DNA from 4 places in the Gordonia sp. SGD-V-85 genome. Region 4 is predicted to be linked to each of the others. Evidence: predicted binding sites of a transcription regulator. Region 4 holds the regulator's gene; each other region holds the start of a gene.
The links. The regulator LexA, encoded in region 4, represses DNA repair genes until DNA is damaged. The targets are predictions, from matches to a motif close to CGAACANNTGTTCG.
Positions count from the first base shown of each region.

Region 1: the regulator LexA is predicted to act here: its motif matches at 1,782-1,795, upstream of AS181_RS20385 (HNH endonuclease signature motif containing protein).
Region 2: the regulator LexA is predicted to act here: its motif matches at 2,596-2,609, upstream of AS181_RS01300 (HNH endonuclease signature motif containing protein).
Region 3: the regulator LexA is predicted to act here: its motif matches at 2,336-2,349, upstream of AS181_RS07900 (HNH endonuclease signature motif containing protein).

Region 1 is NZ_LNQO01000022.1:52,751-56,960, reverse strand. Features, by position in the region: gene rplA (50S ribosomal protein L1) at 1-21, shown strand, start outside; gene AS181_RS20385 (HNH endonuclease signature motif containing protein) at 92-1,750, opposite strand; gene AS181_RS20380 (ABC transporter substrate-binding protein) at 2,000-3,079, opposite strand; gene AS181_RS20375 (ABC transporter ATP-binding protein) at 3,091-3,897, opposite strand; gene AS181_RS20370 (FecCD family ABC transporter permease) at 3,921-4,210, opposite strand, start outside.
Region 2 is NZ_LNQO01000001.1:292,961-297,170, forward strand. Features, by position in the region: gene AS181_RS01295 (zinc-binding alcohol dehydrogenase family protein) at 1-921, shown strand, start outside; gene AS181_RS01300 (HNH endonuclease signature motif containing protein) at 946-2,565, opposite strand; gene selB (selenocysteine-specific translation elongation factor) at 2,768-4,210, opposite strand, start outside.
Region 3 is NZ_LNQO01000005.1:193,576-197,785, reverse strand. Features, by position in the region: partial or broken gene AS181_RS24525 (class II aldolase/adducin family protein) at 1-216, shown strand, start outside; gene AS181_RS07910 (carbohydrate kinase family protein) at 213-1,166, shown strand; gene AS181_RS07905 (SDR family NAD(P)-dependent oxidoreductase) at 1,216-2,133, shown strand; gene AS181_RS07900 (HNH endonuclease signature motif containing protein) at 2,364-4,073, shown strand; gene tgt (tRNA guanosine(34) transglycosylase Tgt) at 4,087-4,210, opposite strand, start outside.
Region 4 is NZ_LNQO01000002.1:294,395-298,604, reverse strand. Features, by position in the region: gene hrpA (ATP-dependent RNA helicase HrpA) at 1-636, shown strand, start outside; gene nrdR (transcriptional regulator NrdR) at 610-1,110, opposite strand; gene AS181_RS03440 (LysM peptidoglycan-binding domain-containing protein) at 1,210-1,749, opposite strand; gene lexA (transcriptional repressor LexA) at 1,974-2,678, shown strand; gene AS181_RS03430 (phosphoenolpyruvate--protein phosphotransferase) at 2,656-4,210, opposite strand, start outside.

The DNA.
Region 1 (4,210 bases), on a different contig from region 4:
GCGGAGGCACCGCAGGCCTGATCTGATCAGGCGCACTGACACCCACGAGGGGCCCGGCATTCCGATGCCGGGCCCCTCGTGTCGTGTGCAATCACGCGTGGTCAGCGAGTATGCGTGCGAGTGCTGCTTCGACCGGGGTCAGCGGTGGGGTGGTGAGGTGCTCCGGCGGTGTTCGCGGATGGACCAGTTCGCGATAAGCGAGTTCGAGGCGCCGGCCGCGGTCGCCGTAGCCGACGGCGTCGGGGCGCGACCGGTTCGGGCGCGACTGGTCGCCGGACCTGGTGGCAGGTCTGTGGATCTCGTTGCGCACGGTGTTCAGGTGTTGTGCGAACCGCCGGGGTATGTCGGGTCGGCGGTTGAGGTGTTCGGGATTGGGTGGTACGCCGGGTTCGGCGTTCAATCGCCAGAGGCAGCGGCCTTCGTCGGGTCCGGATCGGGCGATGCGGGTGGTGTATTGGCCGGGTTGGTCGCCGACCATGCGGTTGTGTCGCGGGCAGGCGGGGGCGAGGTCGTCGATGTCGGTGAGTCCGCCTTTGGCCCAATCTTTGTGGGCGTGGTGGAGTTCGACCTGGGTGGCGGGCTGATCGCAGCCGGGTGCCGAACACACTTCCCCGTCGGGGCGGGCGAAGGAGACGAGGCGTTGTTCGCGGGTGGCCAGACGTCTGCCGCGCCCGAAGTGCAGGGGGACGGTGGTGGCGTCTTTGAAGATCGCCAACCATGGCTGGACGTCACCGGCCATCGCGATCAGGTCCCGGATGGGCAGCAGGGTTCCGGTGGCGGTGGTCGCGAGTCCGGCTTCGCGGATGAGGTCGCCGAGGTCGGCTTTGATGATCAGTTGCACGGGCAGGCCGCGGTGCGAGGTGCCGAGTGTTCCGTCGGCGAATCCGGCGGCGAGTGCGGCGTCGAGTGCGTCGTGATTGGTCTGGGCGAGGGTGCGGCCGTCGCGGTCGGCTGCGGTGGCCAGGGCTTCGGGGTCGGCGGTGCCGGCCGGGCCTTGGGGCGACTGTGGGTCGTCGGGGTTGTTGAGTCCGGGTTTGCCCCACACGGCGAACATCATGGTGAGTCGGGCGGCGAGTGCGGGTGTCAGGGTGCCCGATATTTTGGCGGTGCCGTCGGCGCGTTGCCGTCCGATCCACAGGCCGCGGCGTCGTTTCTGGTCGGTGTCATCGGCCAGGGTGCCGTCGGGGTCGAGGTGGGCAAGCAGCCGCGAGCCGAGTTGGGTGATGTCGGCCGGGGTGTGGTCGGTGGCGATCTCGGCCATCTGTCGTTCAGCGGCGACCTTGATGTCGTGGTCGACGGCGACCGGGATGCGGTCGAGGACGTCGAGGGTGGCCTGCACGTGCGCGGTGCCGACTGTTCCTTGTGCGAAAGCTTCGGCGAGGCAGGGGTATTCGGGTGGGAGGACCTCGCCGCCGAGGCTGGTGCGGTGGGCGGTGGCGTCCATCTGCTTACGGCGGCGCATCGGGTTCGAGACTCGTAGCCGGTGTGTCATGAACTGCATGAGGGTTCGGCAGCCGGCCTTGCGGGGTAGGTCGCGGGCCTCGACCTGATCGATCTGCCGGTCACCGGCAACGGTCAGACGCGCGATGGCGCGTTCGGTCTCCGCGGCGACGTCGATCAGTTCTTCGTCGGTGCACGAGGACAAGTCGACGGTCTGTAGTTCGTCGAGGTTCGCGTGGAGTTCGGCGACGAGTTCGGCCGCGCGGGACACGGGCGCGCCGTGGTCGGCGAGTGGTGTGGTGCTGGGCATGACGGTCACCTCCCCCGAAGAACCGTTGCTGCGAATGTACGTTCGAGTGTACACCCGCGTGGCCGGATGGCAATCCCAAAAAGCCATGTTGTGCAACGGTATTCGTCGGCTCGAACTTGTCGGTGCCTCATGGTAGGGGTGCGAACGCAGTCAGGTGTTGCGAACTTCGACGGTGGGTGCACTGGATTCCCATGGGCGGCGGCGCGACAATCGCCGCCGCCCCACGTGTTCAACGGGGCGTCCCGCGAATCACTCCAGCCAGTTGTTGCCCCCGAGGTCCAATTGTGCGACATCCAGGGACGGGGTGATACCGGATTCCGGTGCTAGGCCGTGGTTCTCGAGAACGCCGCGCATGATCTCGGCGGCGTCGATGTTGAGTGGGCTCGACACCCACATCGCGTACGGCAGGTTCACGAAGCGGTTCTCGCGCACCGCCTTCAGGTTCCGGCTCGCGGGATTCGATCGCAGGGCGGCGATCTTCTCGTCGACCGACTGGCCGGGATAGTCGACGAACACGATGACCTCGGGGTCCGCGGTAGTGAGGCGTTCCCAGCTCACGGCGGTCCAGGTGTCCTCGATGTCCTCGGTCGCGTTGCGCGCGCCCGCGGCGTCGATGATGCCCTGCGGGCCGCCGAAGGATCCGGAGGAGAAGATGGTGTCCGAGACGCTGTCGAAGACGAACACAGTCGGTTTCGCGGCGGGTTGTGGTGCGGCGCGCAGCTTCTCGAGGCGGCCGGCCACCTCGTCGGCCGCGGCGGCGCCCTGCTCGGGATTGCCGGTGATGTTGCCGATGTTGCGCAGATCGGTGTCGAGCGCGACCCACGGGTCCATGGTGCCGCGCTGCGCCTCGCCCTCGGTCTGCCGGCACGCCTCGGACAACTGGTACACGTCGATGCCGTGTCCGGCGAGGATCTCGGGTGTGATCCCGCGCGACTCGCTCATGCCGTAGTTGTATCCGGCATACAGCACTTGGGGTTTCGCCGCGACGATGTTCTCGAGTGTGGGACGTTCGGTCGCGACCTCGTTCAGGGTGTCGACCTGGGGTCCGTACTCGAGCCGCAGGACGTCCTTGTCCCGGGCGAGCGCGCTGACCGCCACCATGTTGTCACGGGCCCCGGCGGCGAGTGCGATCGCGATCATGCCGCCGTCGTTGACGAACAACCGGTCGAGGGGTTGCGGGTAAGCGACGTCGGCTCCGCAATTGGTCACGGTGACAGTGCTTTCCGACGCTGCGGTGCTGTCGGTTCCGCAGGCGGTGGCAGTTCCCAGGGTCAGAGCCGCCGCCACGATGGCGACGGTCGGGTGAACTCGGGACGTACGTATGGTCAAAGGATGTCCTCTCACGGGATGTCTTTCGTCAGAGTGCTGGGGGCGGGTGTGGTGGTGGGAGTGTTCAGGAGCAGATGGGGCAGGCCCGTCGACGGATGGTCGACGACGGTGCCGGACACCTCGAAGACGTCGGCCAGCAGAACCGGCGTCAGCACCTCGACCGGAGGTCCGTGCACGATGACACCGCCGTCGGAAACCACTGCGACGGCGTCGAAGTGACGCAGCAGCAGGTCGAGGTCGTGCATCGCCGCGACCACGGTGGCGTCGAGTTCGTCGAGGATCTCCATCAGTCGTAGTCGCCAGGCGGCGTCCAGGTGATTGGTGGGTTCGTCGAGCACCAGGATCGGGGTCTGCTGAGCGAGCGCGCGGGCGAGGACGACGCGGTGCCGTTCGCCGCCGGACAGCTGGGTGCACGAGCGGGTGCCCCAGCCGTCGAGCCCGACCTGGATCAACGCGCGATCGACCACCGTCTTGTCGTCGGAACTCCCGGTGGACCAGGCCGACCGGTACGGGGTCCGGCCGAGGCCGACCGCCTCGGCGACCGTCAGTTCCGCGGAGGGCTGTTCCTCCTGGCCGACCACCGCCATCGACATGGCGCGGCGTCGCGAGGGGATGCGGTGGAGGTCGTCTCCGTTCACCTCGACGTTGCCGGCGGCCGGGCGTTCGAGACCGCACAGCGTGCGCAGCAGGGTGGTCTTGCCGGAACCGTTGGGCCCGACTATGGCCAGTCGGGTGCCGGCGGGGACCGCGAGATCGACATCCCGCAGGACGACCCGGCCCCCTCGACGGCACGCAAGCGCGTTCGCGCGCAACGACATCGACGATGCGCGGGCGGGGTCGGTCACGAGCCTCCCCCGAACACGTACTGGCGTCGTCCCATGAGGAACAGGAAGATCGGTGCCCCGATCAGTCCGGTCACGATGCCCAGCGGCATCTCGCGCGGTGCGGCCGCCACCCGCGAGATCACGTCGACCCACACCAGGAAGAGCGCACCGCCGCAGACCGCCACCGGCAGCATCGCGCGGTGGGTGGCGCCGACCAGGAGTCGCGCCGCGTGCGGGACGATGAGACCGACGAAACCGATGCCGCCCGCCACCGCGACGAGCACGCCGACCAGGAGTCCCTGAACAC
Region 2 (4,210 bases), on a different contig from region 4:
CCGGTGCCGGCGCCCCGTCCGCACGATCTCCTCGTCGAGGTCCGCGCGGTCTCGGTCAACCCGGTGGACACCAAAGTGCGTGCAGGCCTGCGTGACTCCGATCCGCCGCGTGTTCTGGGATTCGACGCGGCGGGGATTGTCGTCGGGATCGGCGACGAGGTGTCGAGGTTTGCCGTCGGGGACGAGGTCTACTACGCCGGTTCGATCGATCGGCCGGGAACGAATGCCGAATTCCATCTTGTCGATGAGCGGATCGTCGGGCGCAAACCGTCGTCCCTCGACTTCGGCGCGGCTGCCGCACTGCCGTTGACCACGATCACTGCCTGGGAGTCGTTGTTCGAGAAGCTGCGGGTCGATTCCGCGGACTCGGGAACGATCGTCGTGGTGGCGGGTGCCGGGGGCGTCGGCTCGATGGTCATTCAGTTGGCCCGGACCCTGACTGATCTCACCGTGATCGCAACCGCGTCACGGCCTGAGTCGCAGGAATGGGCGCGAGGACTCGGTGCCCACCACGTCGTCGACCCGAGACGCCTGCGCGAGGACGTGCGGGCATACGCTCCGCGCGGTGTGGACTACATCTTCTCGCCCCACTCGTACGGAAATGTCGAGTCCTATGCCGACATCATGGGTGTACACGGTCAGGTCGTCGCCATCGACGAGCCGGAAGGTCTCGATACCCTCCCCCTGAAGCAGAAAAGCCAGAGTTGGCATTGGGAGTTGATGTTCTCCAAGCCGTTGTTCGCACCGGAAGACGACTCGCAACACCAGATCCTCGGCCGGGTCGCCGAACTCGTCGACGCCGGCAAGATCCGCAGCACTGTCAACCGTGAACTGGCTGGTTTCACGATCGAGAATCTTCGTACAGCGCACCGGGTCTCCGAATCCGGAGGGGCGATCGGCAAGGTGGTCCTCACGCGCTGACCAACGCGGATGAGCCGGCGAACTTCACGAGGTGGCGAGTAACTCCATGAGGTGTGCTTCGACGAGGGAGGGCCGGGGCGTGCGTGGTCCGGGTCGGGGTGGTCGGACGTCGATGACGTGGCTGGTTTTCAGCCATGAACGGCGCGCGTCATGTGGGCGTGGCTCGTCGCCGGACGTGGTGCGTCCGTGGATCTCTCGCCGCACCTGTGCCAGGTGGGCCTGCAACCGCTTGGGTATGTCGGGTCGGCGGTTGATGTATTCGGGGTTGGGCGGGGCGCCGGGTTCGGCGTTCAATCGCCAGGCGCAGCGGCCTTCGTCTGGCCCGGACCGGACGATCCGGGTGGTGTACTGGCCGGGTTGGTCGCCGACCATGCGGTTGTGGCGGGGACAGGCGGGTGCGAGGTCATCGATGTCGGTGAGTCCGCCCTTGGCCCAGTCTCGTTCGGCGTGATGAAGCTCGACCTGGGTGGCGGGCTGATCGCACCCGGGAGCCGAGCACACTTCCCCATCGGGGCGGGCGAAGGAGACGAGGCGTTGTTCGCGGGTGGCCAAGCGTTTACCCCGCCCGAAGTGCAGCGGCACAGCGGTGGCGTCTTTGAAGATCGCCAACCACGGCTGGACGTCACCGGCCATCGCGATCAGGTCCCGGACGGGAAGCAGGGTGCCGGTGGCGGTGGTGGCGAGTCCGGCTTCGCGGACGAGGTCGGAGAGGTCGGTTTTGATGATTAGCTGCACGGGCAGGCCGCGATGCGAGGTGCCGAGTGTGCCGTCGGCGAAGCCTGCGGCCAGGGCGGCGTCGAGGGCGTCGTGATTCGTTTGGGCGAGAGTGCGACCGTCGCGGTCGGCTGCCGAGGCCAGGGCGTCGGGGTCGGCGGTGCCGGCCGGTCCGGACGGTGAGGCGGGGTCGTCGGGGTTGTTGAGTCCGGGTTTGCCCCACACGGCGAACATCATGGTGAGCCGGGCGGCGAGTGCGGGGGTCAGGGTGCCCGATACTTTGGCTGTCCCGTCGGCTCGTTGGCGGCCGATCCACAGGCCGCGGCGTCGTTTCTGGTCGGTGTCGTCGGTCAGTGTGCCGTCGGGGTCGAGGTGGGCGAGCAGGCGGGCACCGAGTTGGGTGATGTCGGCGGGGGTGTGGGCTTCGGCGATCTCGGCCATCTGTCGTTCGGCGGCGACCTTGATGTCGTGGTCGATGGTGCCGGGGATGCGGTCGAGGACGTCGAGGGTGGCTTGTACGTGGGCGGAGCCGACAGCTCCCGCGGCGAACGCCTCGGCGAGGCAGGGGTGTTCGGGTGGTAGGACCTCGCCGCCGAGGCTGGTGCGGGTGGTGGTGGCGTCCATCTGCTTGCGGCGGCGCATCGGGTTCGAGACTCGTAGCCGGTGTGTCATGTACTGCATGAGGGTGCGGCAGCCGGCTTTTCGGGGCAGGTCGCGGGCCTCGACCTGATCGATCTGCCGGTCACCGGCAACGGTGAGTCGCGCGATGGCGCGTTCGGTGGCAGAGGCGACGTCGATCAGTTCTTCGTCGGTGCATGACGACAAGTCGACGGTCTGTAGTTCGTCGAGGTTCGCGTGTAGTTCGGCGACGAGTTCGGCCGCGCGGGACACGGGTGCGCCGTGGTCGGCGAGTGGTGCGGTGCTGGGCATGACGGTCACCTCCCCCGAGAACCGTTGCTGCGAATGTAGGTTCGAGTGTACACCAATCCAGACGTGTGGCAAGGCCAAACATACTGCTGTGCAATGCTATTCGTTGATGTCGACTTGTCGGTGTCGTGTGGTAGGGGCCTCGGACGGAAGCTCTTCCCGCGATGCACGCGGCGACCTGTCCGACAGGACCACCGCCCGCGGCTCAGCGCACGACCTCGCGGTGCCCGGCGTCGAGCCGGCGGGTCCAACCACGGGCATCCAGGTACTCCAGTAGCGGAATCACCACGCGCCGAGTGGTTTCGAGCGCCTGACGAGCGGCGCTGGTGGTGAACGGCTGATCGAGCGAGGCGAGGGTGCGCATCGCCAGGGCGGGGGCGGTCGGCAACAGCACGACGCCGTCGCGCAAACGGAGAATTCGGCCCGTGCGCTCGGCGGCGGCGAGTTCTCGGGCGCCCAGGCCGAGTGCGGCGAGGTCATCGGCCTCGGGTGCACGGAACGGATGGTCGGCGAGCCGGCGCTCCAGTGCGCTGACCGCGTCGTCGGCATCACCCAGGGAGGGCTTGTGACCCGGGACCGCCAGGTGCCCGTCGGACGACGACAGCTCGGCTTCCGAGATGACGGTCGCCAGCAGCGTCGTGTCCGGAAGCCCGAGCAGTGCGGGTGCGCCGGACGCGGACAGCCCCGCCGACAACGGATCTCGGTCGTGTAGATCGACAACGGCGGCGCGGAGTCGCTCGGCCCAGGCGGTGAGGGAGGTTTCGGCGACCCACCACTCGCCGATCACCCGTATGCCGTGGGGAGCGGGCTCGGCGTCGTCGACCAGGCCGAGTCGCGTCAGATCGGTGACGCGCATCGCGCCACGCCGATGCACTTCTTCGGCGGCCCCGGCGTCGTCGGACATGGCCGCCAGCGAGGCCGCGCGTCGCATCGCGTCGCCCCGTCGGGTCAGCGCCGGGGGATCGGGGTGCAGCACGACGCCGCCGCCGACGATACGTTGGCCGGGATCGCGCAGGACCAGCCGATCGCCCCGCGACATCGGCACGGCGCGCGCGAGGGTCACACGCGCGTGGTCGCCGTCGAAGGGGCGCAACCGGACCGGTAGCGCCGCTGTGCCGATGTGCGCGACGAGGTGTTCCGGTGCCTCCTCGAAGGACATTTTGCTCACGCGCCGGACATCAGCGACAGCAGAGGTGTGCCAGGCTCCGGGCGTCACGAGTGCGTCGCCACGCGAGACGTCGTCGACGCCGACGCCGCGCAGATTGATCGCGACTCGGCTGACCGGGGCCGCGGTGGTGAGAGTTGCACCCTCGCTCTGCAATCCACGGACATCGAGTCGTCGGCGGTCGTCAACGGTGAGCAGGTCCAGGGTGTCGCCGACCGCGATCGTCCCGGCGGCCAGGGTGCCGGTGACGACGGTGCCGGCGCCGGTGCGGGTAAAGACCCGGTCGATCCAGAACCGGACACGCCCCGAGGTCGACGGCGGTGATGTCCCGGCCAAGACGGCGTCGAGCCGTGTGCGCAGTTCGTCGATTCCGACGCGATCGGGCGCCGACACCACGACCGCCGGCGCATCGGAAAGGCCGGTGCGGCTGAGGCGATCACGCGACAGATCGATCACTTCACGAACGCGGTCGGGCGAGGCCCG
Region 3 (4,210 bases), on a different contig from region 4:
AGGTCGCGCTGATGGCGAACCACGGTTCGGTGGCACGCGGCTCCAGCCTGGCCCACGCGGTGGAGAACGCCCTGCTGCTGGAGTGGCTCGCGACCCTCTTTCACCCGGACCAGCAGCATGGGCCGGCCTCGCGAACTCACCGAGGACCAACAGCAGTCCACTGTCGCCCAGGCGATCCGGCTGGACTACGGGACACCCAAGGAGAACCGGACGTGACACCCTCACCGCTGCTCGAACCGCCGACGATCGCAACCGTGGGCGTCCATGTGCTGGACATCCACGTCGTTGGGATCGAGTCCATCCCGGCGGGGTCCGACGGCGCGCTCGTCCAGTCCATCGGTTTCTCCGCCGCCGGTACCGCGGGCGGAACCGCGCTCGTCCTCAGTCGGCTGGGCGCCACGGTACGGACCCACGGAGCGATCGGCGACGACTCGATCGGGCGTTCGCTGACCGCACTGCTGGACGCCGAAGGCGTCGACACCGGCGGCCTGGTTGCGAAGCCCGGGATCCAGTCGTCGTCATCGGTCATACCCGTCCGACCCAACGGGGACCGTCCCGCATGGCACTGCATCGGGGCGAATGCGCAGTTCACGCTCGACGACCTGGGTGCAGACGCGCTGACCGGGCTCGACCACCTGCACCTCGGTGGCCCGGAGTTCCTGGGCGGCGCCGTCGCCGCAGAGCTCCTCGGCCGGGCGCGCGACCGCGGGATCACGACGTCGGCCGATCTGCTGTCGGCTGGCGACCCCGGCCTTCTCGAGTGGATCGCCGACGCACTTCCCCACCTCGACTACCTGCTGCCCAACGACGAGCAGACCCGGGGACTGACCGGAACTGACGACCTCACCGACGGCGCACGGGTGCTCCTGGACCGCGGTGTCGGTTGCGTGGCGCTCACCCGCGGCGCCGACGGCGCGCTGGTCGTGACCGGCGACGATGTGGTCACGGTGCCGGCGTTCGAGGTGGACGTCGTGGACACCACTGGTTGCGGCGACTCGTTCTCCGCCGGGTTCTTGACCGGCCGCCTGCGCGGGCTCGGTCTCGCCGACTCCGCCGAACTCGGTTGCGCGGTGGCCGCGCACGTCGCCCAGGGCATCGGGACCGGGGCGAACTCGTACGATCTCGCCGCGATCGAGTCCTTCCGGCAGTCCCGCGCCGCGGGCTGAGCGCGCCTCCTCTCGGTTTGGTGAACCCCGCCTCGGGTAGGCGATCACCATGACAGACAACAAGGAAATCAACGGCTCCACCGTCGTCATCGCCGGCGCGTCGAGCGGATTCGGACGCGGCGCCGCGGTGCGACTCGGAGAACTCGGCGCGAACGTCGTCGTCGCGGCGCGTCGAACCGCGGTCCTCGACGAGGTCGTCGCGGAGATCACCGGCAAGGGCGGGTCGGCGCTGGCGGTGCCCACCGATGTCAGCGATCCGCGTGCCGTCGCCCATCTCGCGTCCGCCGCGCTCGAACGGTTCGGGTCGATCGACGTGTGGGTGAACAACGTCGGCGTCGGCGCGGTCGGATACTTCTGGGACATCCCGATCGAGGACCACGCTCGCCTCGTCGACGTGAACCTGAAGGGCCTGATCTACGGCGCACATGCGGCGCTGCGCGTCTTCCGGTCGCAGGGTCGCGGCACACTCATCAACGTGGGCTCGGTCGACAGCGAGGTACCCATCGCACTCCAGAACACTTACGCCGCAACGAAAGCGGCGGTTCGGAGCCTCGGGCACTCGATCAGCGAAGAGCTGCGCATGGCCGGCGACGACGCCATCAAGGTCGGCACCATCATGCCGTGGGGCGTGGACACCCCATGGTGGGTCCACGCCGCCAACTACACCGGACACGAACCGCGGATGTCCGCGATGGACGATCCGCAGATCGTGGTCGACGCGATCGTGGCAGCCTGCACCGACCCGAAGCTGGAGCAGACGGTCGGCTACAAAGCCAAGGCCGCCAACGCTTCTCATCACCTCCTGCCCGGGATCACCGAGCGGTTCTCGGCGGCGACGGCGAAGTCCGAGACCGAGAAGGGGACGCCGGTCGAGCCGCACGCGGGTGCGATCCACGACCCCAACCCGGACAGCACCGGGGTCGCCGGCGGCATCCGCGAACGGATGGTTGCCGAGGACTCCCGCTGACACCCGTCCGCCGTCGCTCGTTGTGGTGCGCCGCCCTCTGCTGGTCGAGCACCGCCGCGGTGTCCCGCTGGTCGAGCAGCTCGACCGAGCGAAGCGAGGACGCAACGCCCGTCGAGGCCACCGAGGCGACGCGTCACTCTTGTCGGTGCGGCGTGATTCGATTGCCAGACCACCCCGAGAAATCCAGAGATCACCCTTGACTCGAACCTATATTCGAGTATCGTGGAGGTATGTCATCGGGGGCGGGGGCCGGATCCACTACATCGGTGGACCCATTACAGGAGTCGGTCGAGCCGCGCTTTCGTCCCGACCATGAACTCTCCGCATCCGAACTCGTCGAGGTCCTCAACCACTGCGCGGGCTTGGCGGCAGCGTCCGCGCATCGAATGATGGTCGTTGCCAGCCTCATTCACGATGAACGCGAGATGGACTACGCGCAGCGGCGCGCCGAGACGCACAGCGGCGAACTTGATTCGATTGAGGCCTTCGATGCCCTGTCCGCGCGAGTGGCCGCGGGTGAGAACCCCTACGAGCAGTTCGGACCGAACGGTCTCGAACAGGCCATCGCCGAAGTCGGCGCCACCCTCACCGTGACACCGGCCGAGGCGAAAGACCTCATCGAAGCCGGCGACGCACTGCGCTACCGACTCTCCTTCACCGGACACGCACTCGCGTGCGGTCGAATCGACAAGCGCCGCTTCCTCATCGCCCTCAAACGCACCGACCTCATCACCGACGACGAAGAGATGCAGACCGTCGACGCCCATCTCGCCGAGGCGATCTTCGCCCGCGCACCGATGTCGACGGCCCGGTTCACCGCCATGGTCGATTCCATCGTCACCAAGTGGGCACCCGACGCGATCCGCCGACGTAAGGAGCGCGTGAAGTGTGATCGCAAGGTGACGGTGAGCCCCGATCGGTTCACACCCGGGCAGTCCCGGATCTCCGGCACGCTGCCCACTGCTGATGCCGCCGAGTTCGACGCCCGCCTGACGGCGATGGCCACCGCGGTCCACGCCGGTGACCCTCGAAAGTTGGCCAACCGCCGAGTCGATGCTCTGAAAGCGCTCGCGCGGGGCGAAGCTTCTATCGCGTGCGAATGCGACGACTGCCGACCTGCCGCAATGGACATTGAAGCCAACACCACCGGCGACGTCGACGCAGCGACAGTGGACACCGCCGACCACACGACTGAGGCACCCGCGCGCCACTCCGGGAACGATGACACCGACACCCCGGACAGCGACACGGTTGTCGCCGACCCTCCGGGTCCGGACGCGTCGCCGTCGTCATCGCCGGCGCCGCGCGCGACCTTTCACATCGTGGTGAACCTGTCGACCCTGTTCGGTCTCGACAACGACCCCGCTTTCCTCGACCGCCACGGCATCATCGACGCCGACACCGCCCGAACACTCCTCGCCGAAGCCCGCCGCACCTACATCCATCCCGCACCCGACGCACCCGACGGTTCACCGCCTCCCGACGCGGACAGTTCGACAACGCGATACACCCCCTCGAAGAAGCTGCAGGCGCTGGTGCGCGCCGGCGAACTGTGCTGCACCTTCCCCGGCTGCAACGCCCCGGTCTGGCAGATCGATCTCGACCACACCGAACCCTTCGATCACGCCGACCCGCGTCGCGGTGGCCCGACCGATGCGCGCAACCTCAAACCGCTGTGCCGGTTCCATCACCGCATCAAGACCTTCACCAGCTGGCAGGACCACCAAGACGAACTCCAGACCGCCTGGTTCACCACACCCACCGGGCACATGTTCGTCGGCAACGCCTTCAGCGGACGCGACCTGTTCAACAAGCTCTTCCCCAGACGGTCACCCGATCACCCCGCCCGAGACAGACTCAACACCCAGCGCGACAACGACTTCCGACGCCACCAACGCGCCGAGAAGCGCTGGAACGACGCCAACCCGCCACCGTTCTGAGCAATGGTCACGCCTACCGGGGACCTCCGTAGTAACGCCGGAGGAACTCGTCGCGGTACTCGGTGTATGTGCCGTTCTCGATGGCCTGGCGGGCCCGGTCGACGAGCGTGACGATGAAGGACACGTTGTGCAGCGTC
Region 4 (4,210 bases):
CTGAGTCCGGTCGAACGACTCGCCCTGAGCCAGAGCCCGTACTCGACCATCGAGGCACTGCTCGCCGACTGCACCCGCCGGGCGACCCGGGACACGGTCGCCGACATCGACGACGCAGAGCTCGCCGCGGTTCGCTCACCGCAGTCCTTCTCGGCGCTGCTCGAACAGATCCGGCCACGGGTCGCCGCGGCCGCACCGGACTACTTCTCGCTGGCCGTCGCGGCCCTCGAACGGATGGCCCCGCTGCGGGCGGCGATCGACCGGCACGCCGGTTCGCTGGCTGCCGACGACGTCGCCGAACAGGTCGCCCACCTCGTGTTCGACGGATTCGTGGCGGCCACCGCGCGACGCCACCTGGAGAATCTGCCGCGCTATCTCGACGGCGCGCAAGCACGTCTGGAGGCACTACCCGCGTCCGCAGCACGCGACCAGGCCGGGGTGGCCGCCGTCGATCGCGTCGTCGAACGGTGGGCCCAGCGCATCGAACAGGTACCCGAGCACCGGCGGGCGGTGGTCGACGACGAAGCGCAGTGGCTCGTCGAGGAGTTGCGCGTGGGGCTGTTCGCCCAGCGTCTCGGTACCGCGTTCCCGGTGTCGGAGAAACGGGTCCTACGAGCTCTGGACCGACTCGGCTGACACGGGTTCGGCGAGCGCGCTCCCGGAACCCGATGCCGCCTTCAGGTCGTCGATCTCGCGCTGGAAGTCCTCCACCGAGTCGAACGACCGGTACACCGAGGCGAAGCGCAGATACGCCACCTCGTCAAGATCGCGGAGCGGACCCAGGATGGCGAGTCCGACCTCGTTGCTGGGGATCTCGGCCGATCCACTGGCGCGCACCGTGTCCTCGACCTGCTGGGCGAGTTGCGCGAGCGCGTCCTCGGCGACGTGGCGGCCCTGACAGGCTCGCCGCACGCCGCGCATGACCTTCTCCCGGCTGAACGGTTCGGTCACGCCGTTGCGTTTGACCACCGCGAGCACGGCGCTCTCCACGGTCGAGAACCGGCGACCGCACTCCACACAGGAGCGACGGCGGCGGATGGCCTGCCCTTCATCTGCGACACGCGAGTCGATGACCTTGGTGTCGTCGTTCTTGCAGAAGGGGCAGCGCATCGTGTCCTCACGCAGGTCGCGGGACGCTGGAACGCACCCGAAGCGTGCGCCCCGCCGCTTGTCGGCCGGCCCCTGTGACATCGAGGATACCGCCCGGCCTCAGCGGTACCGGGGGGTGAGCAGGGGCTGGCCCACCTGCAGCGCGCTCGACCCCAGATCGTTCATCGCGACGATCTCGTCGATCACGACCTCGCGCGGCATCTCGGGTGCCACCCGGCCGGCGATCGAGCTGAGCGAGTCCCCCGAGCGCACGTGGACGACCTCGGCACTCACGGCGGACGGGGTCAGCGAGTCCGAGTAGTTCTGGCCCACGACACCGAACACCCACACGACGAACGCCAGCCCGACGCCGGCGAGGAGCGCGACCGCGGTGCGGCGGCGCCGACGGAACACCGCCGCGTCGGGTCCGACCGGGCCACGCCCGCGCACCCCGACCGGAGAGCCACAGTGGGTACCGCCCACCCGCGGGGTCACCGGCGACGCACCCCGCGGTCGGGTGCCGGCCGGCCGGTTGTCTATCGGCCGGCCGCCGTCGGACAGCGGGGCGCGCGTCCGGACCCGATCGGCGCGGTCGGTGGGGGGCCGGACAGCGTCGGGACGGTCGGTGCGGACGGGAGCGACGAGAGTGGCGGTGCGCATGGTGCCCTCCGGTGTTCTGGTGTCTGGATCGTGCGGGGTGTCGCGGTCGGTGTTCGAACATCGATCAGATGTTCGATGCACTGATGTTCGAATTTGTAGCACGACGGCCCGACAAAGTCTCGCGACACATCGAACAAATGTTTGAGGTGCCGGTCGAACTCCGCTAGGCTCGGACCCGGCGCAAGCCATCTACCAGCACGTTCCGAAGACGAGAGGAACCGAACATGAGTGACACCGGCGATAGGCGCGGCCGAGCGCGGGGCGCCGACGACGAGGCCCCGTTCGACGCCGCCGCCGCCGAGGCCTCACTCACCCCGCGACAGGCCGGGGTCCTGGAGGTGATCCGCCGCTCGGTGCGCGAGCGCGGTTATCCGCCGAGCATCCGGGAGATCGGCGACGAGGTCGGCCTGGCCTCGACGTCGTCGGTGGCCCATCAGTTGCGGACGCTGGAACGCAAGGGGCTGCTCAAGCGCGACGCGAACCGTCCCCGTGCGGTCAACATCGCCCCGAGTGACACCCCGTCGCCGGACACCCCGACGGCCGGCCAGCTTCCCGAGCCGACCTTCGTGCCGGTTCTCGGCCGTATCGCGGCCGGCGGTCCGATCCTGGCCGAGGAGGCCGTCGAGGACGTCTTCCCGCTGCCCCGTGAGCTGGTCGGCGAGGGATCGCTCTTCCTGTTGCGCGTCGTCGGCGAGTCGATGATCGACGCCGCGATCTGCGACGGCGACTGGGTCGTGGTCCGGCAGCAGAACGTCGCCGACAACGGCGACATCGTCGCGGCCATGATCGACGGCGAGGCCACCGTGAAGACCTTCAAGCGTCAGGGCCCCAACGTCTGGCTCATGCCGCACAACGAACTGTTCGATCCGATCCCGGGCAACGATGCCGTCATCCTCGGCAAGGTCGTCACCGTGATGCGGCGAGTCTGACCTCTCCGCCGACCGAACCGTCGAGCACCGCCGCGGCAGCCTCGCGCGCCGCGGCGGGATCCGAGGTGGCCAGGGCGGCCTCGGCGGCGGCCCGGCAGTCCGGTGCGGACACCTCGCCGAGCCGGGCCCCCACGGCCGCGGCAGCAGCCGGCGCGCTGGACAGCGAGGTGACGCCGAGACCGACGAGCACGCAGGCGAGGTTCGGATCGGCGGCGGCCTCGCCGCACACCCCGACCGGCTTTCCCTGACGTGCGCCCGCTGCCGCGACTCCCGCGATGAGGCTCAACACGGCCGGTTGCCACGGGTCGGTCAGTCCGGCGAGATCGGCCGACATCCGGTCGGCCGCCATCGTGTACTGGGTCAGATCGTTGGTGCCGATGGACACGAAGTCCACCTCGGCGAGGACGGCTTCGGCCAGGATCGCCGCCGCGGGCACCTCGATCATCACCCCGGCGACCAGACCACGGCCACGGACCTCGGCGGCGAAGGTGCGCGCCTCCGCCGGCGAGGCGATCATCGGCGCCATGACCCACGGCGCGACGGCCGACCCCGACGCGGCCTGCGCGATCGCGTCGAGCTGATGCGCGCGGATCTCGGGGTGCGCCAGCGCGATCCGATCACCCCGCACGCCGAGCGCTGGGTTCGATTCGTCGGGATGGGTCACGAACCGGAGCGGTTTGTCGGACCCGGCGTCGAGGGTGCGGATGACCACCTTCTGCCCGTTGAACGCATCGAGCACCTCCCGGTAGATCGCGGCCTGCTCGTCCACCGACGGTTCGTCGGCACGCTCGAGGAACGCGAGTTCGGTGCGGAAGAGCCCGACGCCCTCGACTGGGTACCCGGCCGCGGCGCGTGCCGACGATCCGTCGGCGACGTTGGCGAGCACCGCCACGGCCACCCCGTCGGCGGTCTGCCCCGGACCGGTCCAGCCGGCGACGAGTGCGGCATGCCGCCGATCCTCGTCGACGCGAGCCCGGGCCGCCTCCGCATCGGGCTCCACCTCGATTCGCCCGGTGCTGCCGTCGACGAGAACGGTTGTGCCGGGCTCGATCTCGTCCAGGTCGGCCACCGCCACCACGCACGGGATCCCCAGCTGGCGCGCGATGATCGCGGTGTGGCTGGTCGGTCCGCCGAGGCGGGTGACGAGGGCGATGGTGCTCGTGGGGTCGAGGCCCGCGGTGTCGGCGGGCGCGAGGTCGTCGGCGAGCAGGACCGACGGCACCTCCGGAGTGGGCACACCAGGTTCGGGTAGGCCGAGCAGTTCGGCGAGGACCCGGTCGCGCACGTCGTTGAGATCGGTGACCCGCTCGGCCATCAGTCCGCCGAGCTTGGTGAACACCGCCGCGAACTGTTCGGTGGCCGCGACGGCAGCGGCCTCGGCGGGGGCGCCCTTGCCGATGAGCGCGGTCGCGGCACCGATCCAGCCGCGGTCCTCGGCCAGGCCCGCCGTCGCGGCGAGCACCTCGGCCGTCACCCCGGTGTTCTGCGACGCGCGCGTGCGCAGCCGCGCCGCGACGGCGCCGGCCGCGGTG